DNA from 2 places in the Geodermatophilus sp. SYSU D00708 genome. Region 1 is predicted to be linked to the other one. Evidence: riboswitches for the same ligand, from Rfam matches in the RefSeq annotation. Region 1 holds a riboswitch; the other holds the start of a gene.
The links. Region 1 has a riboswitch for cobalamin ahead of ACI79D_RS03360 (CbtB domain-containing protein). Riboswitches for the same ligand answer to the same signal wherever they lie in the genome.

Region 1 (15,225 bases):
CGGCCTGGTCGACACGCACGTGCACCTGTGCGGCGACAGCGGGCCACGGGCGCTCGACCAGCTCCCCGAGCTGTCCGCCCACGAGCTCGACGCGATCGTCACCGAGGCCGGGCGGCAGCAGCTGCGCGCCGGGGTGACCGCCGTCCGGGACCTCGGCGACCACCGGTGGGCGGTCCTCGAGCGCGACCGGCGGGACGACGGCGGCCCGACGGTCGTCGCCGCCGGGCCGCCGATCACCTCCCCCGGCGGGCACTGCTGGTCCATGGGCGGCGAGGCCACCGGCATCGACCAGCTGCGCCGGGCGGTGCGCGAGCGCGCCGAGCGGGGCGCCGGCGTGGTCAAGGTGATGGCCAGCGGCGGGCTGATGACCCCCGGGACCGACCTGGCCGCCGGCCAGTTCTCCCTGGCGGAGCTGCGGGCCGTCGTCGACGAGGCGCACCGGCACGGCCTGCCGGTCACCGCCCACGCCCACGCGTTGACCGCCGTGGAGCAGTGCCTCGCCGCCGGGGTCGACGGCATCGAGCACTGCAGCTGCCTGACCCCGCAGGGCGTGCGGACGCCGCGGGAGCTGGCCGACGGCCTGGCGAGGGCCGGCACCCTGGTGTGCCCCACCCTCGGCTGGTGTCCCGGCACGCAGCCGCCGCCGCACGTCCAGGCGCGGATGGCGGCGGCCGGGGCGACCGTCGAGGCGCAGCTGGCCAACGTGGCCCGACTGCGCGAGGCCGGGGTGACCCTCCTGGCCGGCACCGACGCCGGCATCTCCCCGCCCAAGCGGCACGGCCTGGTGCCCATGGCGGTGGCCGACCTGGTGGGCTGCGGCGTCCCGGTGGCCGAGGCGCTGGCGGCGGCCACCGGCCGGGCGGCCCGCGCGTGCGGGCTGGGCGACCGCACCGGGCGGCTGGCGGCCGGTCTGGACGCCGACCTGCTGCTGGCCGACGGGGACGTGACCCGCGACGTCACCGGGCTGCAGCGCCCCCGGCTGGTGCTGTCCCGGGGCCGCGAGGTGGCGCCGGCCGCTCGGGCCTAGGCAGAGACCGCGTCGCGGGCGGCCAGCACGTCGACGAGGTCGGCCAGGCCCACGCCGTCCAGCGTGTCCCGCAGCACCAGTCCGGGCGCCGGCGGCAGCGGCTGCAGCGAGGGCACGCCGAGCACCGCGGCGCCCGCGGCGAGGCCGGCGGTGGCGCCGGCGACGGAGTCCTCCAGCACCACGCAGCCGGCCGGGTCCACGCCGAGCGCGGCCATGGCCTGCAGGTAGGGCGCCGGGTCGGGCTTGCGCGCGGGGACCTCGTCACCGCAGACGGTGACGTCGAACGGCGGGAGGTCGGGGAAGGCCCGGCCGATCGCGGCGAGCACGACGTCGGCCAGCCGCCGCGGCGTGGTCGTCACCAGCGCGGTGGGCGTCGCGGCGGAGCGGACCTCGGCGATCAGCTCCCGCGCACCCGGGCGCCAGTGGATCTCCCCGCCCAGCAGCACGGCCACCCGGTCCTCGATCCACCGGCTGTCGGCGAGGAACTGCTCCTCGGTGCGCTCCACGCCGAGGTCGGCGTACAGGATGTCCATCGCCACGTGCATGCTGGTGCCGACGGTCCGCTCCCGGGCCTGCTCCGAGAACTCGCCGCCCAGCTCGCGGGCCAGGGCGAACATCGCCTCGCCCCAGTACTGCTCGGTCTCCACCAGCGTGCCGTCCATGTCGAACAGCACCGCCTGCAGCCGGCCGGCGGGCGAGAGGGCCGTGCCGCTCACGCCGGAGGTGTCGGGGGTGTGCACTGGATCAACCCTACGGCGGCGGGAGGGGGTGCCGGCCGCGACGGCGGCGTGATCGTCGCCGCACTGCCGGCGCGGGCTCAGTCCTCGTCGGTGCGGTAGCCGAGGTTGGGCGAGAGCCACCGCTCGGCCTCGGCGACCGTCCAGCCCTTGCGCCGCGCGTAGTCCTCGACCTGGTCGCGGCCGATCCGCCCCAGGTTGAAGTAGCGCGCCTGCGGGTGCGAGAAGTACAGGCCGCTGACCGCTGCGCCCGGCCACATCGCCATGCTCTCGGTGAGCTCGATGCCCGTGGTGGCCTCGACGTCGAGGAGCTCCCAGATGGTCCGCTTCTCGGTGTGCTCCGGGCAGGCGGGGTAGCCGGGGGCCGGCCGGATGCCGGTGTACCGCTCGGCGATCAGCGCGTCGTTGTCCAGCCGCTCGTCGGCCGCGTAGCCCCAGAACTCCGTGCGCACCCGCTGGTGCAGCCGCTCGGCGAACGCCTCGGCCAGCCGGTCGGCCAGCGCCTCCAGCAGGATCGCGCTGTAGTCGTCGTTGGCCTTCTTGAACGCCGCCACCCGGTCGGCCAGGCCGAGCCCGGCGGTCACGGCGAACGCGCCGACGAAGTCGGGCAGGCCGCTGTCGGCCGGGGCGACGAAGTCGGCCAGCGACGTGCGCGGCGCGCCGTCCCGGCCCTCGGTCTGCTGGCGCAGCTGGTGCAGGGTCGCCCGGACGGCGCGGCGCGACTCGTCGGTGTAGACCGCGATGTCCTCGCCGTCCACCCGGTTGGCCGGGAACAGGCCGAAGACGCCGGCGGCCCGCAGCCACCGCTCCGCGACGATCCGGTCGAGCATCGCCTGGGCGTCCTCGTACAGCCGCCGGGCGGCCTCGCCGGTCGCGGGGTTGTTGAGGATGTCGGGGAACCGGCCGCGCATCTCCCAGGCGGTGAAGAACGGCTGCCAGTCGACGTACCGGCGCAGCTCCTCGATCGGCTGGTCGGCGACCACCCGCACGAACTGGGTGGCCACGCCGTGCGGGTGCTCGGAGCCGGTGTCGCGGGCCTGCTGGAGCAGCATCCGCGGCCGCGGCGGGGTGTAGCCGCTCCAGTCGATGCGCGGCGCGGCCGCGCGGGCGGCGGCCAGCGGCAGCATGGTCCGGGTGTCCTGCCGGGCGGCGTGCCGCTCGCGCAGCGCCGCGTAGTCGGTCTCGGTCTCGGCCAGCAGCCGCGGGCGCTGCTCGTCCGACAGCAGCGCGGCGACCACCGGCACCGACCGGGAGGCGTCCTTCACCCAGATGACCGGCCCGTGGTAGCGCGGGGCGACCTTGACCGCCGTGTGCGCCCGCGAGGTGGTGGCGCCGCCGATCAGCAGGGGGATGTCGAAGCCCTGGCGCTCCATCTCCGCGGCGAGGCCGGCCATCTCGTCGAGGGACGGCGTGATGAGCCCGGACAGGCCGATGATGTCGGCGCCCTCGTGCTTGGCCGCGTCGAGGACCTTCTGCGCGGGGACCATGACGCCGAGGTCGACGACGTCGTAGTTGTTGCACTGCAGGACGACGCCGACGATGTTCTTGCCGATGTCGTGCACGTCGCCCTTGACGGTGGCCATCACGACCTTGCCGTTGCTGCGCTCGGCGTCGCCGGGCTGCTTCTCGGCCTCGATGTACGGGATCAGGTGGGCGACGGCCTTCTTCATGACCCGGGCGGACTTCACCACCTGGGGCAGGAACATCTTCCCGGCGCCGAACAGGTCGCCGACGACGTTCATCCCGTCCATCAGCGGGCCCTCGATGACCTCGATGGGCCGGCCGCCGCGGGCGCTGATCTGCGCGCGCAGCTCCTCGGTGTCGGCCTCGACGAACTCGTCGATGCCCTTCACCAGCGCGTGGGTGATCCGCTCCGCCACCGGCAGCGACCGCCACTCGTCGGTGGCGACCTCGCGGGCCGCGCCGTCCCCGGCGTAGTCGCCGGCGATCTCCAGCAGCCGCTCGGTGGCGTCCGGGCGGCGAGCCAGGACGACGTCCTCGATCCGCTCCCGGAGCTCCGCCGGCACCTCGTCGTAGACCTCGAGGGCGCCGGCGTTGACGATGCCCATGTCCAGGCCGGCGGCGATCGCGTGGAACAGGAAGACGGCGTGGATGGCCTCCCGCACGCGGTTGTTGCCGCGGAAGGAGAAGGAGACGTTGGAGATCCCGCCGGAGACCAGCGCGCCGGGCAGGTGCTGCTTGATCCAGCGGGTGGCCTCGATGAAGTCCAGCCCGTAGCGGGCGTGCTCCTCGATGCCCGTGGCGACGGCGAAGACGTTCGGGTCGAAGATGACGTCCTCGGCGGGGAAACCGACCTCCCGGGTCAGGACGTCGTAGGCCCGGCGGCAGACCTCGGTGCGCCGCTCGAACGAGTCGGCCTGGCCGGCCTCGTCGAAGGCCATCACCACGACCGCGGCGCCGTACTTGCGGCACAGCCGGGCCTGCCGGACGAAGTCCTCCTCCCCCGCCTTCAGCGAGATGGAGTTGACGATCGCCTTGCCCTGGACGTTCTTCAGGCCGGCCTCGATGACCTCCCACTTCGAGGAGTCGATCATGATCGGCACGCGGGAGATGTCGGGCTCGGCGGCGACCAGCCGCGTGAAGCGGTCCATCGCCTCGACGCCGTCGATCATGCCCTCGTCCATGTTGACGTCGATGACCTGCGCGCCGGCCTCGACCTGCTGGCGGGCGACGGCCAGCGCGGTGGTGTAGTCGCCGGCCTTGATCAGGTTCCGGAAGCGGGCCGAGCCGGTGATGTTGGTCCGCTCGCCGACGTTCACGAACAGGCTCTCGTCGGTGACGGTGAGCGGTTCCAGCCCGGACAGGCGCAGCGCCGGCGCCACCTGCGGCGGGGTGCGGGGCGCCGTCCCCTCGACCGCCGCGGCGAGGGCGGCGACGTGCTCGGGCGTCGTGCCGCAGCAGCCGCCGACGAGGTTGACCAGGCCGCTGGCGGCGAACTCCCCGACCAGCGCGGCGGTCTCCTCCGGCGACTCGTCGTACTCGCCGAAGGCATTGGGCAGGCCCGCGTTCGGGTAGCAGGAGACGAACGTGTCGGCGACCCGCGCCATCTCGGCGAGGTAGGGCCGCATCTCCTTGGCACCCAGGGCGCAGTTGAGGCCGACCAGCAGCGGGCGGACGTGCCGCACCGAGTGCCAGAACGCCTCGGTCACCTGCCCGGACAGCGTCCGCCCGGAGGCGTCGGTGATGGTGCCGGAGATCATCACCGGCCAGCGGCGGCCGCGCTGCTCGAACAGCGTCTCCAGCGCGAAGACCGCCGCCTTGGCGTTGAGGGTGTCGAAGATCGTCTCGACGAGCAGGACGTCGCAGCCGCCGTCCACCAGCCCGGAGGCCTGCTCCAGGTAGGCCTCGACCAGTTCGTCGTAGGTGACGTTGCGGGCGCCGGGGTCGTTGACGTCGGGCGAGATGGACGCCGTCTTGCTGGTCGGGCCGAGCGCGCCGACGACGAATCGCGGCCGGCCCGGGGTGCGCGCGGTCATCGCGTCGCACTCGCGGCGGGCCAGCCGGGCCGCCGCGATGTTGATCTCGTGCGCGAGGTCGGCCATGCCGTAGTCGGCCAGCGAGATGCGGTTGGCGTTGAACGTGTTGGTCTCGACCAGGTCCGCGCCGGCCTCGAGGTACTCGCGGTGGATGCCCGCGACGAGGTCGGGCCGGGTCAGGCACAGCAGGTCGTTGTTGCCCTGCACGTCGGTGGGCCAGTCGGCGAACCGCTCGCCGCGGTAGCCGGCCTCGTCGGGCCGGTCGCGCTGGATCGCCGTCCCCATGGCGCCGTCGAGCACCAGGATGCGCTGCTGCAGCAGGGCGGTGAGCTCCGCGGTCGCATCGGGGCGGAGGGACGACGTCCCGGTGGCGGAAGACGTGTTGCGGGACGACACCGAGTCAGGGTATCGGTCCCCGGGGCGGCGAGTCGCTCCTGCGGGGGACGTGGGCCACACGCACGGGTCGGCGAACACGCGGCGTGTCCTCCCCCGCGACGTAGGCTTCGAGGGGTGATCGACCCGAAGTCCACCCCTGAGGACCTGCCCCGGCTGAACGACCCCGTCGTGGTCGTCGCCTTCGAGGGCTGGAACGACGCCGGGGACGCCGCCACCGGGGCGCTGGAGCACCTCGAGCTCATCTGGGACGCCACCCCGCTCGCCGCGCTGGACCCCGAGGACTACTACGACTTCCAGGTCAACCGGCCCACCGTCTCGCTCATCGGCGGGGTCAGCCGCCGGATCGAGTGGCCCACCACGCGCATCTCCGTCGCCCGCCCGCCGGGTTCCGACCGCGACGTCGTGCTGATCCGGGGCATCGAGCCCAACATGCGCTGGCGGGGCTTCTGCGAGGAGCTCATCGAGCTGTGCCAGGAGCTCGACGCCCGCACCGTCGTGGGGCTCGGCGCGCTGCTGGCCGACACCCCGCACACGCGCCCGACCCCGGTGACCGGGTCGGCCTACGACACCGAGTCCGCCGAGCGGTGGGGTCTGGAGACGTCCCGGTACGAGGGCCCGACCGGCATCCTCGGCGTCTTCCAGGACGCCTGCGTGCAGGCCGGCCTGCCGGCGATCAGCTTCTGGGCCGCGGTGCCGCACTACGTCTCCCAGCCGCCGTCGCCGCGGGCCACCGTCGCGCTGCTGCAGCGGGTCGAGGAGGTCCTGGAGCTCGCCGTGCCGCTCGGCGCGCTGCCGCAGCAGGCGGAGGACTGGGTGAAGACCGTCGACGAGATGGCCAACGAGGACGCCGAGGTCGTGGAGTACGTGCGCTCCCTCGAGGAGCGGGCCACCGAGGTCGACCTCTCCAACGCCAGCGGCGACGCCATCGCCCGCGAGTTCGAGCGCTACTTGCGCCGCCGGGGCGGCACGAACTGACGTCGGCCCTGTCGCAGGGGCCCGCCACGACCGTGTGAGTGGTGGGCGACGGGGTCCTCCCGCTGCGCCGCCGGGGCGGCTCCCCCCAACTGACGTCCGTCCGGCTCACGCGGGGCTCCCCCTCGCCGTCGTCGCAGTGGTCGACCGCCGACGCGTGACGCGGCTGTGTTGGGGATAACGGTCGACGTCGGGGGTGCGGGACGATGGCCCGGTGACCGGATCCGCCGCGGTGCAGGCGCTGACCGCGGCCGGGGCGCTCGGCCCGTTCTTCGCCGTCGCGCCCGAGGCCGGACCGGGCTGGGTCACCTGGGCCGCCCTCGTCGACGGCGGCCCGCTGGAACAGCGGATCGCCGACGTGCGCGCCGCCCTCGCCGCAGCACCCGGCGCGCCCGACGTGGACCGGCGGGTCGCCGCGTCCCTCGCGCACCTGGGGCTGGTGGCCCGCCTCCTCTCCCCCGTGCTCGGCGCCGCCCTGGCGCGCGGCGTCCTGCCGGTGGCCGCGCCGGAGGACGTGCACCTGCACCTCGCCGGGGCCAACCCGCTGCCGTTGGCCCTGCCCGCCGCCGGGACCGTCCCCGCGGCCGGCCCGGACGCGCTCGCCGGGGCACTGGACCGGTGCTGGCTCGTGCCGGCCGTGCAGCCCCTGTCGGCGGCGGTGGCCGCGCGCACCGGCCTGTCCACCCAGGTGCTCGACGGCAACGCGACCTCCGCGGTCGCCGGTGCGCTGCGGATGGCGACCACCGCCGTCCCGGAGCTCGCGCCCCTCGCCGCGGCGACCCTCGACGCCGTGCTCGCCGAGGGCACCCTGGCCGGCACCGGTGCCCGCCGCGGCGACGGCAGCTTCGTCCGCCGCTCCTGCTGCCTGTTCTACCGGCTGCCCGGCGCCGGCACCTGCGGCGACTGCGTCCTCACCCGACCCGGGCCCGGCGCGAGTCGCGGGGTGTAGCGTTCGCGCCGCCGCAGTGTCAGGGAAGCCGGTTCAAGTCCGGCACGGTCCTCGCCACTGTGACCGGGGAGCGGACCCCCACGGCACCACTGGTGCCCCTCGCCGAGTCGGGGGACGCCGGGAAGGTCGGGGCGAGCGTCGATCCGGGAGTCAGGAGACCGGCTGCGGCGCGCACCACGTCATTCCACGAGGCATGGAAGAAAGGGTTCCTCCGCATGACCTCTCCGCACGCCCAGTCCGCTCCGTCGCGCGCCCGCATCGCCGTCCCCGCCTGGGCCTGGGCTCTGGCCCTGCTCGCGCTGTTCGGCCTGTACCTGATCGCCCAGGACAACGGCGCCGTGCTCGCCTCCCTCGGCGACACCGCGCACGAGTTGTTCCACGACGCCCGGCACTCGCTGGGCATGCCGTGCCACTGAGCGGCGCCCCCGTGACCGGGACCCTCGACCGTCCCGCCGTCGGGCAGCCGCTCCGCTTCGGGCAGTTGTTCGGCCGGATCGTGCTCGCCGGCCTGGTGGCCGGCGTGCTGGCCGGCCTGTACTCGCTGCTGGTGACCGAGCGGGCCATCGCGCCCGCCCTCGCCGTCGAGGAGGCCCGCGCGGCCACCGAGGGCGGCCACGAGCACGGCGCGGAGCTGTTCAGCCGCCCCGAGCAGCTATTCGGCGGGTTCCTGGGCACCGTGCTGGCGGGCGTAGTCCTGGCGGTGGTGTTCGCGGCCGTCTACGGCCTCGTGCGGCACCGGCTGCCCGGCCGGACCGACGTCGCCCGGACCGCGCTGCTGGCCGCCGTCGGCTTCGCCGTGCTCGCGCTGCTGCCCGCGTTGAAGATCCCCGCCAACCCGCCGGCCGTCGGCGACCCGGCCACCGTCGGCACCCGCACCGCGATCTACGGCGGCGTGCTGCTGTGCGGTGTCGTCGGCGCGATGCTGGTGGCCGCGCTGGTCAGCTGGCTGCGCAGCCGCGGCGCCGGTGACGCGGTCACGGCGATCGCCGCGACCGTGGCCGGCGCGGTCCTGCTGGCGCTGGTGCTGGTGCTCGTGCCGGACAACCCCGACACCATCGCCGCCGACGTACCGGCCGCGGTGGTGTGGGACTTCCGGCTCGCCTCGCTCGGCCAGCTGGCCGTGCTGTGGGCCGGGCTCGGCCTGACCAGCGGCTGGCTGCTGGACAGGCTCCCCCGCCGCCGGGCCGTTCCCGCCGGCTGACCGGCCGGCGCCGTCGACCGCCGCGTGCCGGCGGTCGACGGCGCGGTCCGGGCAGGACGGCTAGGGCAGGCGGAGCAGCGGGCGCATCGCCGACGCCGCGTCGGCGTCGAAGAGCCGGTCGTGCATCGTCAGGGCGAACCGGTCGGTCATCCCCGACACGTAGTCCACGACCTGGGTGACCGGGTCGGCCTCGGTGTCCCGGTAGGACGCCGGGATCAGCTCCGGGTGGGCCAGGTGGTGGTCGACCAGCCGACGGGTCACGTCGATGGCCAGCTGCTTCTGCCCGGCCGCGGTCTCCGACGCGTAGACCCGCTCGAACATGAACGTCCGCAGCTCGTGCATGGCCGCCAGCTGCTCGGGCGCCATCACCACGGCCCCGGCGGTGTTCCCGGGGGACAGCGACCCCTCCACGACCGCGTCGATCATCGCGCCGACCATCTGGCTGCCCGGGTCCCCGAACGCGGCGCGGGCGCGGGCCGGCAGGTCGCCCACCCGCAGCACCCCGGCCCGGACGGCGTCCAGCGCGTCGTGGGACAGGTACCCGATCCGGTCGGCGTAGCGGACGCACTCGGCCTCGCGGGTGTCCGGCGGCGGGTCGATCTTCCAGCTGTGCGCCCGGATGCCGTCGCGGACCTCCCAGGTGAGGTTGAGCCGCTCGAGCACCTCGACGATGCGCACCCCCTGCGCGGCGTGGTGCCACCCGCCGGGCACGTAGGGCTCGAGGGCGTCCTCGCCGATGTGCCCGAACGGCGAGTGGCCCAGGTCGTGGCCCAGCGCGATCGCCTCGGCCAGGGTCTCGTTGAGGCCCAGCGCGCAGGCCAGGGAGCGGGCGACCTGGGTGACCTGGAGGGTGTGGGTCAGCCGGGTGACGAAGTGGTCGCCGTCGGGGTTGAGGAACACCTGCGTCTTGTGCTTGAGCCGGCGGAAGGCCTTCGCGTGCAGGATGCGGTCGCGGTCGCGCTCGAACGCCGTCCGCAGGGGGTCCTCGGGCTCGGCGACCGCCCGGCCCCGCGTGGCCGCCGACCGGGTGGCCGACGGCGCGAGGTCCTCCTCGGCCGCCTCGCGCGCCGCCCGGTCGACCAGCCGGAAGGGCCCCGACGCCATCAGCAGTCCTGCAGCGCGCTACCCGTGGCGCACGAGTCCAGCGCGACACCCAGCAGCGCGTCGACCGCGTCGCACACGACCGTGGGGGCGCCGTCCTCCAGGTCGTCGCCGTCCCCGGCCGCCAGCGTCCGGGCCGCCCAGCGGTCGACCACGGCGATCGCGCCAGGGGTGTCGAGGTCCTCGGACAGCCGCTCCCGCAGGCCCTGCAGCACCGGTGCGGCCGGCGCGCCGGCCGCCCGGGCCACGGCGCGGCGCCAGGTGACCAGCCGCTGCTCGGCCTCCCGCAGCAGGTCCGGCGTCCAGGCCCGGTCGGTGCGGTAGTGGCCCGACAGCAACGCCAGGCGGATCGCCATCGGGTCCACGCCCTCGCCGCGGAGCTTGGACACGAACACGAGGTTGCCGCGGCTCTTGCTCATCTTCTCGCCGTCCAGGCCGATCATCGCCGCGTGCACGTAGGCCCGGGCGAAGGGCTTGGTGGCCGTCAGCGCCTCGGCGTGGACGGCGGAGTACTCGTGGTGCGGGAAGACCAGGTCGCTGCCGCCGCCCTGGACGTCGAAGGCCATGCCGATGGTCTCCAGCGCGATCGTGGCGCACTCGATGTGCCAGCCGGGCCGGCCGGCCGTGCCACGCGGGCCGGGCCAGGAGGGCTCCCCCGGGCGCTCGCCGCGCCACAGCAGGGGGTCGAGCCGGTTGCGCTTGCCGGCGCGGTCGGGGTCGCCGCCGCGCTCGGCGAAGAAGCGGAGCATGGTCGGCTCGTCGTAGCGGGACTCCCCGCCGAAGCCCGGGGCCTGGGCGACGTCGTGGTAGACGTCGCCGGTGCCGTCGTCGAGGACGTAGGCCAGGCCGTCGTCGAGCAGGTCCTCGATGTGCGCCACGATCCGCGGGATCGACTCGACCGCGCCCACGAAGTCCTCGGGCGGGAGCACCCGAAGCGCGGTCATGTCCTCCCGGAACAGCGCGGTCTCGCGCATGCCCAGGACGATCCAGTCCTCCCCGTCGCGCTCGGCGCGCTCGAGCAGCGGGTCGTCGATGTCGGTGACGTTCTGGACGTAGTGGACCGCGTGCCCGGCGTCCCGCCACACGCGGTTGACCAGGTCGAACGCCAGGTAGGTCGCGGCGTGGCCCAGGTGCGTGGCGTCGTACGGGGTGATCCCGCAGACGTACATGCGGGCGGTGTCCGCGGGCGAGGTGGCGACGACCTCCCCCCGGGAGGTGTCGTACAGCTTGAGCGCGGGACCGGTGCCCGGGAGGGTCGGCAGGAGCGGAGCAGGCCAGGCGAGCACGCCCCGAGCCTAGAGGCGGCTTCCGACGACGCCCGGCGGCCCTCATCCTGGGTGTGCGACAGCGGCCCCGTCGGAGGTGGATCGTGGAGCTCGACCAGTACCTGCCGGTCCTGCAGAAGGCGGACGCGCGCTTCGCCGAGGCCGCCGCCGAGGCGGTGCTCGCCCGCGGCTGGTCCGCGCCGGTGACCGGCTGCCCCGGCTGGACGCTGGCCGACCTGGTCTGGCACCTGGCCGAGGTGCAGCACTTCTGGGCCTGGGTGGTGCGCACCCGCGCCGTGGACCCCGGCGGCTACGTCGAGCCCGTGCGGCACCCCGACGACGAGCTGCTGGGCTACGGCCTGGCCCAGTCCGCCGAGCTGGAGACGGTCCTGGCCGGCGCCGACCCGGCCGAGCGGGTGTGGACGTGGGCGGCGCGGCAGGACGTCGCGTTCGTGCTGCGCCGCCAGGCCATGGAGGCGGTGGTGCACACCTACGACGTCGAGGAGGTGCTCGGCGACGTCCGCCCGATCCCGGCCGACGTCGGCCTCGACGGGCTCGACGAGTGGCTGGAGGTCATGGTCCCCGCCGTCCTCCCCTCCGGGCCGCCGGACACGGCCCACCCGGTGGTCTTCCACGCGGTCGACGCCGACGCCGAGCGGACCCTCTTCCCCGGGTCGCGCCCCTTCCCCATCGCCGCGCTCACCGGGACCGCCGGCGACCTGCTGCTGGCGGTGTGGCGCCGGCTGCCGCTGGAGGTCCTGACGGTGGACGGCGACGGGCTGCAGGCCGCCGCGATGATCGACCTGGTGAAGCTGGAGTAGCCGCCGCGATCCGCTCAGGGCCAGGTGGTCGCGTACCGGTCGAACTCCTCACCGGTCTGGACGCCGACCACGCAGAACACCAGCCCCGCCGGGTCCTTCATCTGCCAGAAGCCGCCCATGTCCGCGAAGCGGGTGGCGCCCAGCGCCTCCAGGCGGACCACCTCGGCGAGGACGTCGTCGGTCTCGACGTCGACGTGCCAGCGCGGCGGCGTCCCGGTGCCGGTGCGCTGCACCTCCAGGTGGAAGCCGTCCGCGAACGAGCCGAGCGAGGTCCAGTCGGGGTCGGTGGGGTCGGGCTCGGCGGGCCGGCCGGTGGCGGCGGACCAGAAGTCCCGCCCGGCGTCGTGGGTGTCCGGCGGGAGGTCCAGCAGCAGGATCGCCAGGCGGGAACGATGCGGCATGAGCCCACTGTCGCCCTACCGGGCTCCGACCGCGGCCAGGAGCCGTCCCGACCTGCGCTGAGCCCTACCTCGTCACCCCTCGGGAGGCCTCCGGCCCCCGCTCGGCGCGACGACCCTCGCAGGAGCGCCTTCGTGCCCTGCCTCGGGGAGCCTCCGGCCCCCACTCGGCAGGACACTCAGAAGGGCGGCCAGGGCAGGGCGGGCCAGTCGCCGCTGGGCTGCGGGTGGCAGCCGGTGCGCAGCAGGTCGGCGGCCCGCTGCTGGGTGCGGCGCACCTCGCGTCGGGTGAGGTGCTCGTGCAGCCGCTCGCCGAGGTCGCCGAGCAGGTCGTCGCGGAGCCGCTCCAGCACCTCCAGCGCCTCGGCCGGCAGCGGCTTGCCGGCCCAGCGCCACAGCAGGGTCCGCAGCTTCGGGTCGACGGAGAAGCAGATGCCGTGGTCGACGCCGTACACGTGCCCCTCGGGCGTGGGGATGATGTGCCCGCCCTTGCGGTCGGCGTTGTTGACGACCGCGTCGAACACCGCCATCCGGCGCAGGCCCGGGTGGTCGGAGCGGACGAAGGCGGCCAGGTCGACGGTGGGGTCGCCGTCCACCCACAGCTGCACCATGCCGGGGCCGAACGGGCCGTCGCGCAGCACGGTGGGCGGCACGACGCGCCAGCCGGTGGCCTCCGACACCAGCGCCGCGGCCACCTCCCGGCCGGCGAGGGTGCCGTCGGGGAAGTCCCACAGCGGCCGCTCCCCCGCGACCGGCTTGTAGACGCACTCGCCCTCGAGCTCGTCGGTGCGGATGGTCCCGACGAGGGTGACGTTGCTGGCGTCGAGCATCCGGCCCTCGAGGTCGATCTCGCCGTCGAGCAGCAGGGTCCGCGCCTCGGCGTCGTCCACCGGCGAGCGCAGGTCGGGGGCGGCTGGCTGCTCGGTCATCGGCGCCGCGGGGCCGGGCTCAGCGGCGGTAGCCGTTCTGCCGCGGGCAGACGTGCCCGCTGGGGTCCAACGGCAGGGAGCACAGCGGGCACGCCGGCCGACCCGCGGCCACCACGCGGCGGGCGCGGACGACGAACGCGCGGGCGGCGGCCGGGGTGATCGTCACCCGGAGCGCGTCGGGGCCCTCCTCGCTGTCGGAGAGGATCGCGTCCTCGTCCACCGGCTCCTCGCCGGCGGCCACCGCCTCCACGACGACGGCCTGCGTCTCGCCGTCCCAGGCCAGGCCCATGGCGGCGACCCGGAACTCCTCGTCGACCGGCGCGGCGAGCGGCTCGAGGTCGTCGACCTCGGCGTCGGGCGGGACGACGACGCCGGGGCGGGTGGCGATCTCGTCGAGCAGCTCGTTCATCCGGTCGGCGAGCACCTGCACCTGCGTCTTCTCCAGCGCCACGCTGACCACCCGGCCCGATGCGTCGGAGGCCTGCAGGTAGAAGGTGCGCTCGCCGGGCTGGCCGACCGTGCCGGCGACGAACCGGGACGGGCGTTCGAAGAGGTGGACCTGGCGGGGCACGGCCCCAGGTTACGCGGACGGCCGTCCGGAGCGAGCCGAGACGCAGGTCACACGGTCGCGCCCGCGCCGCCGCCGACGACGGCGTCGGAGTCGGCCTTCCGCCGGCGCCGGCCCTTCTTCGTCGGCGGGACCAGCGCGGCGACGTCCCCGCCGGTGTCGTTGACGCGGACGACGAACGGGCGGGTCTCGGTGTAGGTGACCACCGAGATCGACGCGGGGTCGACGACGATCCGCTGGAACTGGTCCAGGTGCAGGCCGAGGGCGTCGGCGAGCACGGCCTTGATCACGTCACCGTGGCTGCAGGCCAGCCACACCGCGTCCGGTCCGAGGGCGGCGTTCCAGGCCCGGACGGCGGCGACCGCCCGGGCCTGGGTCTGGGCCAGCCCCTCGCCCTCGTCGCCGGGGAAGACCGCCGCCGAGGGGTGGGCCTGGACCACCTTCCACAGCGGCTCCTTGGCCAGCTCCTTGAGCGGCCGGCCGGTCCAGTCGCCGTACCGGGCCTCGCCGAGCCGGTCGTCGGTCTGCAGCTCCAGCGAGCGCCCGTCGAGGACGGCCGCGGCGGTCTGGCGGCAGCGCTCCAGCGGGCTGCTCACCACCGCGGCCAGCGGCACCGGCGCCAGCCGCTGCCCCACCGCCGCCGCCTGCGCCTGGCCGGTCTCGTCGAGCTGCACGCCCGGGGTCCAGCCGGCGAGGACGCCGCCGGCGTTGGCCGTCGTCCGGCCGTGTCGCAGGAGGATGACGGTGGTCACGACCTGCGAGTTTACGGCCGCCGGTCAGCGATCACGTGGCGGCGATGACGCCGGTGCCGAGCAGGACGAGGATCAGCGCGCCCACCAGCACCCGGTAGACGACGAACGGGGTGAAGCTGCCGCGGTCGAGGTAGCGCAGCAGCCAGGCGATGACCGTCCAGCCCACGAAGAAGGCCAGCACGGTGGCGAGGAGCGTGGGGCCCCACGCGACCGGCTCGCCCTCGGTGCCGCCGGTCAGCGCCTCGTAGGCCTGGAACACGCCGGACCCGAGCACCGCCGGGACGGCCAGCAGGAACGAGTAGCGGGCCGCCGCCGCCCGCGAGTAGCCCAGGAACAGCCCCATCGTGATCGTGCCGCCGGACCGGGAGACGCCGGGGACCAGCGCCATGGCCTGGGCGAACCCGAAGGCGATGCCGTGCCCGACGGTCAGCTGGTCCAGCTCCCGCTTCTTCGACCCCACCCGGTCGGCCCAGAACAGCACCAGCGAGAAGGCGATCAGCGCGGTGGCCACGATCCACAGGCTGCGGAAGGTGGTCTCGATGCGGTCCTGCAGCAGCAGCCCGAGGACGACGATCGGCACGCTGCCGGCGATGATCAGCCAGCCCATCCGGG
Region 2 (15,225 bases), on a different contig from region 1:
CGCGTACAGCCCGCCGGGCGTCGTGGCCAGGTAGGCGTCGAGGGCGCTGGCGTCGGTCGTCACGGTGAGGACCGCGCCGAGGCCGGCGCACGCCGCGATCAGGCCCAGGATGATCGCCAGCGCCAGCGGCAGCGCGCGCCCGACGGTGCGCAGGCTGTCGCGGGTGAAGTTCAGCCCCACCGTCAGGCCGATCAGCAGGAACGCCGCCAGGCCGAGCGCCGTGGGGACCTCCGCGCCCCGTGACAGGCCGCTCAGGTCCAGGCCGGTCGCCACGAGCATCGGCCCGAGCAGCGCCGGTACCGGGATGCGCAGCAGCCGCGCCAGCGGGACGCCGGCCAGCAGGCAGACCGCGCAGAACAGCAGGTCGACCGGCCAGCCCGGGCCGGCGTCGTCCACCACCGCGCCGCCGGCTCCGGGCGCGGCGCCGAACACCGCCGTCGCCGTCACCGGCATCAGCACGACGATGATCAGCACCCTCAGGTACTGGAGGACGGCGACCATCCGGTCGTCGGCGCCGAGCTCCCGGGCCATCACGGTGATCCCCGACGCGCCGCCGGCGATCATCGCGAACGCGCCGGTCACCGGGCTGATCCCCGGCTGCAGCCGCATCAGCAGCCCGGCCAGCAGGGTCAGCACCAGCGTGCCGATCGTGACCGACAGGACCGGCAGCCAGTCCCGGCCGATCGCGGCGAGGGTCTCCAGGTCGACCAGCGCGCCGATGGAGACCCCGATCAGGCCCTGCGCGGCGATCATCCCGGGGCGCGGGACCACGAGCCGCCGCCGTCCGGCCAGGCCGCGGACCAGGCCGACCACCAGGCCGCCGAACAGCGAGGGCGAGGGCAGGTCGAGGGCGTCGAAGAGGACGGTGGCCGCGACCGCGGCGACGAGGACCAGTGCCGCGTCCACCAGCCGCGCGATGCGCCCCGGACCCCCCACGGTGCCCACTCTGCCCGCCGACCTCCGCGAGCCCGGGGCGGCCCCTCTGCAGGGACCCGCCGTGGCCCCGTCCAGGGCACCGCCCCGAGCCTGCGAGGGGTGGGGAGGACGGGGTCCATCCGTCGTGGGGGGCAGAGGGGTCCTTCCTCAGACTCCGGCGATCCGCCGCAGTTCGGCCACGTGGGCGTCGAAGGCGCGCCGACCGTCCTTGGTGAGCGCCAGACTGGTGCGCTGGCGCGAGGCGATGGTGGCCTTGTGCGCCTTCACGTACCCGGCCTCCTCCAACTGCCGGACGTGCTTGGAGAGGACGGAGTCGCTCACCCCGACCCGGTCCCGGACGGCCGCGAACTCCATGGTGTCGACCGCGGCCAGCAGGCCGCAGATCTGCAGCCGCGGCGGTGGGTGGATCACCGTGTCGAACCGCGGGGCCGTCGCGGTCACAGGGAGCTCCGCATCTCCGCGGCGAGGGCGCGGCCCCAGCGGCGGCTGAGCAGCGCCGCCGCCAGGCCGAGCACCGCCCCGGCCACGACCATCACCCAGTGCTGGTCGAAGCCCTCGGCGAGGACGAACGCGGCGATCAGGACGGGCAGCACGATCGCCGCCCAGACCGCCATGGCGCCGGGGCTGACGGTCACCCAGATCCCGGTCATGTGCTTGTAGGCCGACACCAGGGCGCCCAGGCCGCCCATGAACACGATCACGGCCGGGAAGGTCACCCACAGCGAGTCGAAGGCGTAGGAGGACAGGAAGCCGAAGAGCAGCAGTCCCAGCGCGACGTCGTACCACCAGGGCTGCAGGACCCGGTCGGCCAGCGCCTCCCGGTCGGCCTGCAGGGCGGCGAGCTGCGCGGCGGCGGCGGTGCGGTCGGAGACCCCGTTGCTTTCCATGTCGGAAAGTGTGGCGGTCACTTTCCAACTCGTCAAGAGACGGGCGACTGTCCGCGCGCCGCGGCGGCGTGGTTGCATGACCGGGCCACAGCGACGGCAGTGGAGGAAGCCCGGTGGAACTCCGGCGCGGTCCCGCCACTGTGACCGGGGAGTCGGCCCCCACGCTCGGCCACTGTCCCCGCGGGGACGGGAAGGTCGGGGGCGGACGGCGATCCGGCAGCCAGGAGACTCCCGCCGTCGTCCCTGCTCCCTCCGGGCGTGGACACCCGGGGAGGAAGGACGCCCGGGTGACCTATCCCTTCGGCGCCGTCGTCGGCATGGACGACATGCGCCTGGCCCTGCTGCTCAACGCCGTCTCCCCCGCGGTCGGCGGCGTGCTCGTCCGCGGCGAGAAGGGGACGGCGAAGTCGACGACGGTGCGCGCGCTGGCCGCCGTCCTGCCGCCGGTGGACGTCGTCACCGGCTGCCGGTTCGCCTGCGACCCCGCCGCCCCGGACCCGGCCTGCCCGGACGGCCCGCACGACGCGGACGCCCCCGGCCGGACGCGGCCGGCCCGGCTGGTCGAGCTGCCGGTCGGCGCCTCGGAGGACCGCGTCGTCGGCTCGCTGGACCTCGAGCGGGCGCTCACCGAGGGCGTCAAGGCGTTCGAGCCGGGGCTGCTGGCCGCCGCGCACCGCGGCGTGCTCTACGTCGACGAGGTCAACCTGCTGCACGACCACCTGGTCGACCTGCTGCTGGACGCCGCGGCGCTGGGCACCGCCTACGTCGAGCGCGAGGGCGTCTCGGTGCGGCACGCGGCCCGGTTCCTGCTGGTGGGGACGATGAACCCCGAGGAGGGCGAGCTGCGCCCGCAGCTGCTGGACCGGTTCGGGCTGACCGTGGAGGTCGCCGCGCCCCGTGACCCGGCCGAGCGGGCCGAGGTGGTGCGCCGCCGGTTCGCCCACGACGCCGACCCGGCCGGGTTCGCCGCGGCGTGGGCCGCCGAGGAGGCGGCGCTGGCCGGCCGCATCGCCGACGCCCGCGCCCGGCTGCCGCACGTCGTCCTCTCCGACGACGCGCTGCGCCAGGTGACCGCGGTCTGCGCCGCCTTCGACGTCGACGGGCTGCGCGCGGACCTGGTCACCGCCCGGGCCGCGATCGCGCACGCCGCCTGGTGCGGGCGCGAGGAGGTCACCGAGGACGACGTGCGGGTGGCCGCCCGGCTGGCCCTCCCCCACCGCCGCCGGCGCAACCCCTTCGACGCGCCGGGCCTGGACCAGCAGACCCTCGACCAGGCCCTCGCCGATGCCCGCCCCGAGGATCCCGACGACGACGGCCCCGACGACGACGGCCCGTCCGGCGGCGACCCCGGCGGCCCGGACGACGGCGGCTCCGGACCCGACGACGCGCCGACATCCCGTGATCTCGACAGCGGTTCCGCGCGCGAGGAGGACCCGGGGCCGGCGCCGGAGCGGGCGGCCGTGGCGCCGTCGGACCCGTTCCGCACCCGCCGGCTGGAGGTGCCCGGCATCGGCACGGGCGTGGCCGGACGGCGCTCCCGGGCCCGCTCCGACCGGGGCCGCGTGGTCGGCTCGACCCGCCCGCGCGGCACGGTGACCCGGCTGCACCTGACCGACACGGTGCTCGCGGCCGCGCCGCACCAGCGGGCCCGCGGCCGCACCGGCCCGGGGCTGCGCCTCGCGCGCGGCGACCTGCGGCAGGCCACGCTGGAGGGCCGCGAGGGCAACCTCGTGCTCTTCGTCGTCGACGCCAGCGGCTCGATGGGGTCGCGGTCGCGGATGGGCGCGGTGAAGGGCGCCGTCCTGTCGCTGCTGCTCGACGCCTACCAGCGGCGGGACAAGGTCGGCCTGGTCACCTTCCGCGGCACCGGCGCCGAGCTGGCGCTCCCCCCGACCTGGTCGGTCGAGGCGGCCGCGGCCCGGCTGCGCGAACTGCCGACCGGCGGGCGCACGCCGCTGGCGGCCGGGCTGCTGCGCGCGCACGAGACGCTCCGGGTGGAGCGGGTCCGCGATCCGCAGCGCCGCCCGCTGCTGGTCGTCGTCACCGACGGCCGGGCGACGGGGGTCCGCGGCGCCACCGCGGTCGCGGACGCGCACGCCGCGGCCGGCCTGCTGGCCGCCACCGGGGTCGCGAGCGTCGTCGTCGACTGCGAGTCCGGGCCGGTGCGGCTGGGGCTGGCCGGCGCACTCGGCGCCGCTCTCGGCGCGCGGACGCTGCGGCTGGAGGAGCTGGCCGCCGAGTCGCTGGCGGCGACCGTCCGCAGCGCGCGCGAGGTGGCCTGACGTGCCGAAGGGCCAGGTGACCGCGGTCCCCGACGACGGGCTGACCACGCGGGCGCGGCGCAACCGGCCGATCCTCGCCGTCCACACCGGGGAGATGAAGGGCAAGTCGACCGCCGCGTTCGGCATGGCGATGCGGGCGTGGAACCAGGGCTGGCCGATCGCGGTCTACCAGTTCGTCAAGAGCGCGAAGTGGAAGGTCGGCGAGGAGACCGCGCTGACCGCGCTGGGCCGGCTGCACGAGCAGACCGGCGAGGGCGGCCCCGTCGTCTGGCACAAGATGGGTTCGGGGTGGAGCTGGTCGCGCCGGCAGGGCACCGAGGTCGACCACGCCGCCGACGCCGCGGAGGGCTGGGCGCAGATCAAGCGCGACCTCGCCGCCGAGGCCCACCGCTTCTACGTGCTCGACGAGTTCACCTACCCGCTGACGTGGGGCTGGGTGGACGTCGACGAGGTCGTGGAGACCCTGACCAACCGCCCCGGCACCCAGCACGTGGTGGTCACCGGCCGCAACGCGCCACCGGCGCTGGTCGAGGCCGCCGACCTGGTCGTGGAGATGACCAAGGTCAAGCACCCGATGGACGCCGGCCAGAAGGGCCAGCGGGGGATCGAGTGGTGACCGCAGCCGTCCCCCGGGTCGTGATCGCCGCCCCGGCGAGCAACGCGGGCAAGACGTCGGTCACCACCGGGCTGGTCGCCGCCCTCACCGCGCGCGGGCTGGCCGTCTCCCCGCACAAGGTCGGCCCCGACTACATCGACCCCGGCTACGCGGGCCTGGCCGCCGGGCGGCCGGGGCGCAACCTCGACCCGGTCCTGGTCGGAGAGGAGCGGGTGGTCCCGCTGTTCCTGCACGGGGCCCGGGGCGCCGACGTCGCGGTCGTCGAGGGGGTCATGGGCCTGTTCGACGGCGCCACCTCCCCGGCCGTCGAGCCCGGGTTCGCCTCCACCGCGCACGTGGCCCGGCTGCTGCGCGCCCCGGTGGTGCTGGTCGTGGACGCCTCCGCGCAGGCGCAGAGCGTCGCGGCGCTGGTGCACGGCTTCGCCACGTTCGACCCGACGGTGCGGATGGGCGGCGTCGTCCTCAACCGGGTCGGCAGCGACCGCCACGAGGAGATCCTGCGGGAGGCCCTCGGCGCGTCGGGGGTGCCGGTCCTCGGGGCGGTCCGGCGGCTGGACGAGCTGGTCACGCCCTCCCGGCACCTGGGCCTGGTGCCCGCCGCCGAGCGGTCGGCCGAGGCGCTGGCCACGGTGCGGCGGCTCGGCGAGGTGGTCGCCGGGGCACTGGACCTGGACGCCGTCCTCCGGCTGGCCCGCTCCGCCCCCGGCCTGGACGCCGTCCCGTGGGACCCCGCCGCCGAGGTGCGGCGGGCCGAGGGCCGGCCGCGGATCGCCGTCGCCGGGGGTGCGGCGTTCACCTTCGGCTACGCGGAGAACACCGAGCTGCTCGAGGCCGCGGGCGCCGAGGTGGTGACCGTCGACCCGCTGCGCGACGAGCACCTCCCCGAGGGGACTTCCGGGCTGGTGGTCGGCGGCGGGTTCCCCGAGGTGCACGCCGCGCAGCTGTCGGCCAACGCCGCGCTGCGGGCGGACGTCGCCGCGCTCGCGGAGCGGGGCGCCCCGGTCGCCGCCGAGTGCGCGGGGCTGCTGTACCTGGCCCGCAGCCTGGACGGCGTCCCGATGTGCGGGGTCCTGGCCGCCGACGCGGCCATGTCGCCCCGCCTCACGCTCGGGTACCGCGAGGCCGTCGCCCTCACCGACTCGGCGCTCGCTCCGGCCGGCACCCGGGTGCGGGGGCACGAGTTCCACCGCACCGTCGTCACGCCGGTCGCCGGGGCGCGCCCGGCCTGGCGCTGGGCCGGCGCCGCGCCGGAGGGGTTCGTCGAGGGCGGCGTCCACGCGAGCTACCTGCACCTGAACTGGGCCGGCTCCCCGGTCCTCGCCGAGCGGTTCGTGGCCGCCTGCGCGGTCCCGGCGGGGGTGGCGCGGTGATCGTCGTCGGAGTGGGCGCGCGCCCGGGGGTCGAGGCCGCGGAGGTCCTGGCCGCGGTGGACGCCGTCCTGCCCGCCGGGGCCGACGGCGTCCGGCTGGCCACGCTCGACGCCCGCGTCGCGGAGCCGGGCCTGCGGGCGGCCGCGGCGGCCCGCGGCTGGTCGGTGGCGGGGCACCCGGCGGCAGCACTGGCCGCCGTCCCGGTGCCGGCGCCGTCGGCCCGGGTGGCCGCCGCGGTCGGGACGCCCTCGGTCGCCGAGGCCGCCGCGCTGCTCGGCGGGGGCACGCTGCTCGTCGGCCGGACGGTGGTCGGCCGGGTCACGGTGGCGGTGGCCGGTGAGTGAGCCCGACCTGGGCCACCACGGGGACGCCGAGCTGGCCCCGGGCCTGGTCGACCTCGCCGTCAACGTGCGCCCGGGTACGCCGCCGCCGTGGCTCCGGGCGATGCTGCACGAGGCGCTCGACGACTGCGCCGAGTACCCCGACGCCGGGCCGGCCCGTGCCGCGGTCGCCGCGGCACACGGCCGCCCGCCGCAGGAGGTGCTGCTCACCGCGGGCGCGGCCGAGGCGTTCACCCTGGTCGCGCGGGCCCTGCGACCGCGCCGGGCGGTCGTCGTCCACCCGTCGTTCACCGAGCCGGAGGCCGCGCTGCGCGCCGCCGGGCACCCGGTCGAGCGGCTGCTGCTGGCGGCTCCGCGGTTCCGGCTGGACCCGGCCGCCGTCCCGGACGACGCCGACCTGGTGGTGCTCGGCAACCCGACCAACCCGACCTCGGTGCTGCACCCGCAGCGGGACGTCGCCGCGCTGGCCCGGCCCGGCCGGGTGCTCGTCGTCGACGAGGCGTTCGCCGACACGGTGCCCGGCGAGCCGGAGTCCCTCGCCGGCCGCTCCGACCTGCCGGGGCTGCTCGTGGTGCGCAGCCTGACCAAGACCTGGGGCCTGGCCGGGTTGCGGGTGGGCTACTGCCTGGGCCCGGCCGACCTGGTGGCCGCCCTCGGCGCCGCCCAGCCGCACTGGCCGCTGGCCACCCCGGCCCTGGCCGCGCTCGTCGCGTGCACCCGGCCGGAGGCCCGCGCCGAGGCCACCGCGGCGGCCCACCACCTCATCGACCACCGGGAGGTGCTGGTGCAGGCGCTGCCGCCGGAGGTCGAGGTCCTCGCCGAGCCGCGGTCGTCGTTCGTGCTGCTGCGGGTGCCCGGCGGCGAGCGGGTCCGCGCGGAGCTGCGCGCGCGGGGCTGGGCGGTGCGCCGCGGCGACACCTTCCCCGGTCTGGACGTCGACCACCTGCGGGTCGCCGTCCGCGCTCCGGCGACCTCGCGTGCGTTCGCCGCGGCCCTGGCTGCGATCCTGGAGGGGATCCCTCCCGCGCCACCGACGCCGCGGGCCGCGCCCCGCCTGCCCGAGGAGATCCGCTGAGCACCGATCCGGCCCCGTTCGCGGGCACCCTGCTGGGCGAGACGATCGCCGCGGTCGCGCCGCGGGACGGCGCGGCCGAGCGCGCCGCCCGCAACCGGCTGGACCGGATGACCAAGCCGCCGGGCTCCCTCGGCGTCCTCGAGGACGTCGCCGCGCAGCTCGCCGGCACCGCCGGCCAGTGCCCGCCGCCGCTGCCCGCACCGGCCGCGGTCGCGGTCTTCGCCGCCGACCACGGGGTGCACGCCCAGCGCGTGACCCCGTGGCCGCAGGAGGTCACCGCGCAGATGGTGGCCAACCTCGTCCACGGCGGCGCGGTGGTCAACGCGTTCGCCGCGCAGCTCGGCGCCGACGTCGTCGTCGTGGACGTCGGGGTGGCGACCCCGTACGCGGTCGAGCCGAGCGCGGCGCTGCTCGCCCGCAAGGTGCGTTCCGGCACCGCCGACCTCGCCGTCGGCCCGGCCATGACCGGAGAGGAGGCCCAGCGGGCGGTCGAAGTGGGCATCGAGGTGGCGACGGCCCTCGCCGCCGACCACGGCTGTCTGGTCACCGGCGACATGGGGATCACCAACACCACCGCGTCGGCGGCACTGGTCTGCGCGTTCACCGGCGCGACCCCGGCCGAGGCCACCGGCCGGGGCACCGGCGTCGACGACCCGACGCTGGCCCGCAAGGTCGAGGTCGTCGGTCGCGCCGCGGCCCGCGTGCCGACCCGGCCGGCGACCCCGGAGGCGGCGTTGGCCGTCCTCGCCGAGGTGGGCGGCCTGGAGCACGCCGCGCTCGCCGGGTTCGTGCTCGGGGCGGCGGCCGCCCGGGTGCCGGTGCTGCTCGACGGCGTCATCGCGGGCTCCGCCGCCCTGGTCGCTGCCGCGCTGTGCCCGACCGCGCTGGAGCACGCGCTGGCCGGGCACACGTCGGCCGAGCCCGGGCACGCCCTCGCGCTGCGCGCCCTGGGCCTGCGACCGCTGCTCGGGCTGGACCTGCGCCTGGGCGAGGGCACCGGCGCCCTCCTGGCGCTGCCGCTGGTGGCCAGCGCGGCGCGGGCGCTGCGCGACGTGGCCACCTTCGACTCCGCCGGCGTCACGGAGAAGGGCCAGTGAGCGACCGCACCCGCGGAGCGACGTCGCTCCCGCTCCTGCTCGGGGCGGGCGCCGGCGCGGGGCGAGCGTGAACGCCACGCCGGTCGACCCCGCGTCGGGAGTGGTCTACCCGGTGGGGCTGCGGCTGCTCGACCGGAGGGTCGTGGTCGTCGGCGGCGGCCAGGTCGCCCACCGCCGGGTGGCCGGCCTGCTCGAGGCCCGCGCCCGGGTGACCGTGGTCAGCCCGGAGGTCACGCCCGCCCTGGAGGCGCTGGTCGGGCCCGGCGCGGTCACCTGGCTGCGGCGCGGCTACCGGCCCGGCGACCTCGACGGCGCCTGGTACGCGGTCGCCGCCACCGACGACCCCGCGGTCAACGCCGCCGTCGCGGAGGAGGCCGAGCGGTCCCGGGTGTTCTGCGCCCGCGCCGACGACCGCGCGGCGTCCAGCGTCTGGACCCCCGCCGTCGGGCGGCAGGGCGACCTCGTCGTGGGCGTGCACGGCGGCGGCGACCCGCAGCGGGCCGTCGCCGTCCGGGACGCGGTCGTCGCCGGGCTCACCGACGGCAGCATCCGCGACCGGGCGGCCCGCGCCGCACCGGAGGGGCGGCCGGGCACCGTCGTCCTCGTGGGCGGCGGACCTGGCGACCCGGGGCTGGTCACCGTGCGCGGCCAGCAGGCGGTGTCCCAGGCCGACGTCGTGATCGCCGACCACCTCGCGCCGCAGTCGCTGCTGGCCTCGCTGCCGGCCGACGTCGAGGTCATCGACGCCTCCAAGCTGCCGCGCGGGCGGTACATGGCCCAGGAGCAGATCAACGCACTGCTGGTCGAGCACGCCCGGGCCGGCCGGCGGGTGGTGCGGCTCAAGGGCGGCGACCCGTTCGTCTTCGGCCGCGGCATGGAGGAACTGGCGGCGTGTGCGGCCGCCGGCGTGCCGGTGGAGGTGGTCCCCGGGGTGACCAGCGCGATCGGCGTGCCGGGGCTGGCCGGCATCCCGGTCACGCACCGCGGACTCACCCACGAGTTCGTCGTCGTCTCCGGGCACGTGCCGCCCGGCCACCCGCAGTCGCTGGTCGACTGGCCGGCGCTGGCGCGGTTGCGGGGCACCCTCGTCGTCCTCATGGGCGTCGACACCGCCCCGGCGATCGCCGCTGCGCTGGTCGAGCACGGCCGCGACCCGGAGACGCCGGTCGCCGTGGTCGCCGACGGCTCCACGCCCACCCAGCGCACGGTGCGCACGACCCTGGCAGGGCTGGGCAAGGCGCTGGCGGAGGAGGGCATCCGGCCGCCCGCGGTGTGGGTCGTCGGCGAGGTGGTCCGGCTCTCTGCGGAGCTCGGCTCGCCCCGCTGAGCGGACGGGCCGCACGTTCCCGCGGGAACGTCCGGCCGGCTCAGCCCGCCCGGTCCGGCGCCCGGGTGCGCAGCTCCCGGACCGCCGCGGCGGGGTCGTCGACGTAGAACGCCACGCGGGCGACCGGGGCGGCCTGGTCGGCGAGGCGCACCGTCGGGTCGACGCGCAGTTCGACGTTCGTGTCACCCATGACCGACACCACCAGCCGGTCGCCGTCGCAGACGACGGTGCGCCGGTGACCGGTCTCCACGCGGCGCCGCACCGCCACGACCCCGGCGAGCGGGACGGTGACCGACCGGAAGTGGCCGAACCGCAGCACCAGCACCTCCTCCCCGACCAGGTGCGGGTGCTGGCGCAGGGACAGGCCGAAGCCGACCATCCACACCAGCGCGTACACGGACACGGCCAGCAGCACCCACCGCACGGTCTCCCACGGGAGCAGCACGTGGACGACGACGGTCTCCAGCGCCCCCAGGAAGCAGATCACGGCCACCACCAGGCCGAACCGGCCGGCGTAGGGCAGCGGGGTGTCCCCGGCGCCCACACTCCGGCGCCGGCGCACGGCCCACCACATCGCGCGGAACAGCCCGGCCTCCGCCCGGGCCAGCCGGAGGAGCACCGGCGGCCACGCCGCCTGGAGCCCGGCCACGACGGCCGGGGCGCGCGACGCCCCCGACCTGCGGGCGGAGCGGTACGCGCGCCGGAACACCACGGCCTCTCCGGCGACGACCACCAACAGCAGCGCCTCCAGGACGACCCCGACCAGCACACCGGTCCGGAGGTCGAGCACTCCGGAGAGGACCAGCGCCGCGTCCAGCAGCGGGACCACCACGGCGCCCCCGTGGGAGATCGAGACGACGGTCCGGCGCCGCAGCACGACCAGCCTCCTCGGCGGGGTTCCGGAACCCGCCGGTCACATCATGGGGCCGAACGGTGGCCGGGGACCGCTGTCGCGACCGGCGGGGAGCACGCAGCCGTCAGATGTTGGCGCCGTCCGGGGGTGGGTCCTCCGGCAGCGGCGCGGCGAACCCGCTGCCCTCCGCGGACGGCGGGGTCATGCCGACGGTGTAGGCGGTCATCGACAGCGACCCGTAGGCGTAGCCGTCGACCAGGACGTCCGCGGTCGTCCCGGTCGCCCCGGCGATCCCGGCGACGTAGAGCAGCGGCAGGAAGTGGTCCGGCGTCGGGACGGCGAGGTCGTAGTCGCGGTGCCCGTCGAGGCGGAGCACCTCGGTCGGCTCGAGCTGCATGAACTCCTGCGCCTGCTCGTCGAACCGGCGCGCCCAGTCGAACCCGCCGTCGGGCATCGCCCGGCTCACCCCGCCGAGGTTGTGCACGACGTTCCCGCTGCCGATCACCAGCACGCCGTCCTCCCGCAGCGGCGCGAGGGAGGCGCCGAGCTGCAGGTGGTAGTCGAACGGCTTGAGCGCGTTGATCGACAGCTGCACGACCGGGATGTCGGCGTCGGGGAACGCGTGCCGCAGCACCGACCATGTGCCGTGGTCGATGCCCCAGCTGTCCCGGTCGGCGCCCACCCAGGTCGGGTGGACGATGTCGGCGACCTCCTGGTACAGCTCCGGCAGGCCCGGCGCGTCGTAGCTGACGTCGAACAGCTCGCGGGGGAAGCCGAAGAAGTCGTGGATGGTGCGCGGCTGCGGCATCGCGGTCACCGCGGTGGCGTGCACGTACCAGTGCGCGGAGACGACGAGGATCGCCCGCGGCCGCGGCACCGACTCCCCGAACGCGCGCCACGCCTCGGTGTAGCGGTTCTTCTCGAGCGCGTTCATCGGGTTCCCGTGGCCGAAGAACGCGGCGGGCATGACGGACATGCGACCTCCCCCTCCCGACGGCGGTCGGTCGATCATCTCCCGCACCCGGCCGGGAGGGCGAGGGAACGCCTCACCCCGCGTTGGACACCGGCGGCACCCGGCGCAGCGCCGGGGACAGCCAGCGCGCCCCCGGGCCCTCGCCCGCGGCGACGTCGCCGGGGTTGGACAGCGCGCACCGGGTCAGGGACAGGCAGCCGCAGCCGATGCACGAGCTGAGCCCGTCGCGCAGCTGCACCAGCGCCGCGATCTGCTCGTCGAGCCGGTCCCGCCAGCCCTGCGACAGCCGCGCCCAGTCCCGCGCCGACGGCGTCCGCCCCTCGGGCAGCGTGGCCAGCGCCGTCCGGATCTCCGGCAGGGTGAGCCCGACGTTCTGCGCGGCCCGGATGAACGCCAGCCGGCGCAGGACGCTGCGCGGGAAGCGACGGGCTCCGCCGGCCGTCCGGGACGCCGCGATGAGCCCCTGGGCCTCGTAGTACCGCAGCGCCGACGCCGCGATCCCGGCCCGCTCGGCCACCTGCCCGATGGTCAGCTCGTCCGCCACGACGACCTCCTCGAATTGAAGTCGACTCCAAGTATTGACCTCGAGTGCACTTCAGGTTCCACCGTGGCGGCATGACTCGCACCGCACTCGTCACCGGAGCGTCCCGCGGCCTCGGCGCCGCCCTCACCCAGGCCCTCGCCCGGCGCGGCTGGCGCCTCGTCGTCGACGGCCGCGACCCCGACCGCCTCGCCGCCGCGGTCGCCGCCCTGCCCCGCCCGGACCTGGTCACCGCCGTCCCCGGGGACGTCGCCGACCCCGCGCACCGGGCCGCCCTCGCCGCGGCCGTCGGCGACCGTCTGGACCTGCTGGTCAACAACGCCAGCGAGCTCGGCCCCACCCCGCTCCCCCGGCTCGCCGACCTGCCGCCGGCAGCGCTGGAACGGGTGCTCGCGGTGAACACCGTCGCGCCGCTCGCCCTGGTCCAGGCGGTGCTGCCGGCGCTCGAGCGGGCCGGCGGCACGGTGCTCGACATCAGCAGCGACGCCGCGGTCGAGGCCTACGAGGGCTGGGGCGGGTACGGCGCGAGCAAGGCCGCACTCGACCTGCTGACCGCCGTCCTCGCCGTCGAGCACCCGGCGCTGCACGTCCACGCGGTCGACCCCGGCGACATGGCCACCGACATGCACCGGGCCGCCGACCCCGACGCGACCGGGCTGCCGGCCCCGGAGGACGTCGTCCCCTCCCTGCTGCGACTGGTCGAGGGCGGCCGGCCCAGCGGCCGCTACCGGGCCGCCGAGCTCGCCGTCGGCGCGGAGGCCGCGCGATGAGCGCCGTGGCCATGGGCGCCGAGGCGACCGCGCCGCCCGAGCACCGCGGCCTGGCCCGCGACGAGGTCCGCCTGCTCGTCGTCCGGCCCGCCGGCCTGCACGACGCCGTCTTCCGGGACCTGCCCGAGCACCTCGAGCCCGGCGACCTGGTCGTGGTCAACACCTCGGCGACGCTGCCGGCGCGGCTCGACGTCCGCCGGGCCGACGGCACGACCGTCCCCCTGCACGTGTCGACGGCGCTGGACGACGGCGACTGGGTGGTCGAGGTCCGCCGGCCGGACGGCGACGGACCCGACCGCGGCGTGGAGCCGGGCACCGAGCTCGACCTCCCCGGCGGCGTGCGACTGCGGCTGCTCGCGGCGTTCCCGGACCCGGCCCACCCCTCTCGGCTGTGGCGGGCCCGGACCGAGCCGCACGCCGACCGGGGAGCGCACCTCGCCCGCCACGGGCAGCCGATCCGCTACGGCTACCTGCGCACCGCCCCGACCCTCGCCGACGCGCAGAACGTCTACGCGACCGAGCCGGGCAGCGCGGAGAACGCCAGCGCCGGGCGGCCCTTCACCGACCGGCTGCTGGTGCGGCTCATGGCCCGCGGGGTGCCCGTCGTCCCGGTGGTGCTGCACGCCGGGGTCTCCAGCCCCGAGCTGCACGAGCCGCCCGCGCCGGAGCGCTTCGACGTCCCGGAGGTCACCGCCCGCCTGGTCACCGCCACCCGCGAGGCCGGGGGGCGGGTCGTCGCCGTCGGCACGACCGTGACGCGCGCGCTGGAGACCGCGACCGGCGAGGACGGCGTCACCCGCCCGGCGGCCGGCTGGACCGACCTCGTGCTCGGCCCCGACCGCCCCGCCCGCGCGGTCACCGGGCTGGTCACCGGCCTGCACGCACCCGACGCGAGCCACCTGCTGCTGCTGGAGGCGGTCGCCGGGCGGGCGCTCGTCGAGCGGGCGTACGCCCACGCCGCCGCCGGCAGCTACCTCTGGCACGAGTACGGCGACACGATGCTCTTCCTGCCCTGAGCGAGGTGTGGGACGGCCGGGTCGGGGGAAGGCTGGCGGTGCCGGAGCTGCGGCCAGGACGGTCGGACGTCTCCGGCCTTGGACCGGGCGGTGCGCCCGGACCCCGGGAGGTGCCCGTGCCAGGGACGTGGCTGCTCGGCGCGGAGGCCGAGCGCGGCGACGACGAGGACGGCGCCCGCGCGGTGCTGCTGGGCGTGCGCGCGGGGGGCGACGGAGCCGCCGACCCCCTCGACGAGCTCGCGCGGCTGGCCGAGACCGACGGCGTGGACGTCGTCGGCCGGCTGGTGCAGGCGCGCGACCGGCCCGACCCGGCCACCTACCTGGGCTCGGGCAAGGTCACCGAGCTGGCCGACCTGGTCCGGCAGCGGGACGCCGCCCTCGTCATCGCCGACGGCGACCTCTCCCCGGCCCAGGTGCGCAACCTGGAGGACCGCCTCGGTGCCCGGGTCGTGGACCGGACGGCGCTGATCCTGGACATCTTCGCCCAGCACGCGCGCAGCAGTGAGGGCAAGGCGCAGGTGGAGCTCGCCCAGCTGGCCTACCAGCTGCCCCGGCTGACCGGGCACGGCACGGAGCTGTCCCGGATCGGCGGCGGGCGGACGGCGGGCGGGGCGGGCACCGGCGTCCGCGGGCCCGGTGAGATGCGGCTGGAGCGGCAGCGGCGGCACCTGCGCCGGCGGATCACCCAGCTGCGCCGCCAGGTGCAGGAGACCGCCCGGCGCCGGGAGCGGACGCGGCTGCGGCGCCGGCGCAACCGGGTGCCCTCGGTGGCGCTGACCGGGTACACCAACGCCGGGAAGTCCGCGCTGATGAACCGGCTGGCCGGCGCCGACGTCCTGGTGCAGGACGCGCTGTTCGCCACGCTGGACCCGACCGTCCGCCAGGCCCGCACGCCGTCGGGCCGGGAGTACACGCTCAGCGACACCGTCGGCTTCGTCCGCCACCTGCCGCACCAGCTGGTCGACGCGTTCCGCTCCACCCTGGAGGAGGTCACCGAGGCCGACCTGGTGCTGCACGTCGTGGACTCCTCGGCCCCCGACGCGATGGCCCAGGTGACGACGGTCCGCGGCGTGCTCTACGAGATCGGCGCCCGGGACAAGACCGAGCTGCTCGCGCTCAACAAGGTCGACGTCGCCCCGCC

Region 2: linked by a shared signal. The riboswitch ahead of ACI79D_RS03630 (putative cobaltochelatase) and the one ahead of ACI79D_RS03360 (CbtB domain-containing protein) in region 1 are both predicted to bind cobalamin.

Annotation. Positions count from the first base shown of each region.
Region 1 is NZ_JBJGYS010000002.1:307,317-322,541, reverse strand. Features, by position in the region: gene ACI79D_RS03385 (amidohydrolase family protein) at 1-1,027, shown strand, start outside; gene ACI79D_RS03380 (HAD family hydrolase) at 1,024-1,767, opposite strand; gene metH (methionine synthase) at 1,845-5,657, opposite strand; gene ACI79D_RS03370 (PAC2 family protein) at 5,772-6,632, shown strand; gene ACI79D_RS03365 ((2Fe-2S)-binding protein) at 6,844-7,578, shown strand; cobalamin riboswitch at 7,576-7,758, shown strand; gene ACI79D_RS03360 (CbtB domain-containing protein) at 7,794-7,994, shown strand; gene ACI79D_RS03355 (CbtA family protein) at 8,006-8,779, shown strand; gene ACI79D_RS03350 (HD domain-containing protein) at 8,840-9,883, opposite strand; gene mshC (cysteine--1-D-myo-inosityl 2-amino-2-deoxy-alpha-D-glucopyranoside ligase) at 9,883-11,166, opposite strand; gene ACI79D_RS03340 (maleylpyruvate isomerase family mycothiol-dependent enzyme) at 11,250-11,966, shown strand; gene ACI79D_RS03335 (VOC family protein) at 11,981-12,367, opposite strand; gene ACI79D_RS03330 (SCO1664 family protein) at 12,544-13,293, opposite strand; gene ACI79D_RS03325 (DUF3090 family protein) at 13,313-13,864, opposite strand; gene ACI79D_RS03320 (histidine phosphatase family protein) at 13,912-14,613, opposite strand; gene ACI79D_RS03315 (undecaprenyl-diphosphate phosphatase) at 14,645-15,225, opposite strand, start outside.
Region 2 is NZ_JBJGYS010000003.1:27,026-42,250, reverse strand. Features, by position in the region: gene ACI79D_RS03645 (AbrB family transcriptional regulator) at 1-936, opposite strand, end outside; gene ACI79D_RS03640 (transcriptional regulator) at 1,084-1,377, opposite strand; gene ACI79D_RS03635 (hypothetical protein) at 1,374-1,823, opposite strand; cobalamin riboswitch at 1,927-2,053, shown strand; gene ACI79D_RS03630 (putative cobaltochelatase) at 2,111-4,105, shown strand; gene cobO (cob(I)yrinic acid a,c-diamide adenosyltransferase) at 4,107-4,721, shown strand; gene ACI79D_RS03620 (cobyrinate a,c-diamide synthase) at 4,718-6,091, shown strand; gene ACI79D_RS03615 (cobalamin biosynthesis protein) at 6,088-6,435, shown strand; gene cobC (Rv2231c family pyridoxal phosphate-dependent protein CobC) at 6,428-7,507, shown strand; gene cobT (nicotinate-nucleotide--dimethylbenzimidazole phosphoribosyltransferase) at 7,504-8,604, shown strand; gene cobA (uroporphyrinogen-III C-methyltransferase) at 8,672-9,931, shown strand; gene ACI79D_RS03595 (hypothetical protein) at 9,972-10,808, opposite strand; gene ygiD (4,5-DOPA-extradiol-dioxygenase) at 10,909-11,760, opposite strand; gene soxR (redox-sensitive transcriptional activator SoxR) at 11,831-12,301, opposite strand; gene ACI79D_RS03580 (SDR family NAD(P)-dependent oxidoreductase) at 12,373-13,068, shown strand; gene ACI79D_RS03575 (S-adenosylmethionine:tRNA ribosyltransferase-isomerase) at 13,065-14,084, shown strand; gene hflX (GTPase HflX) at 14,201-15,225, shown strand, end outside.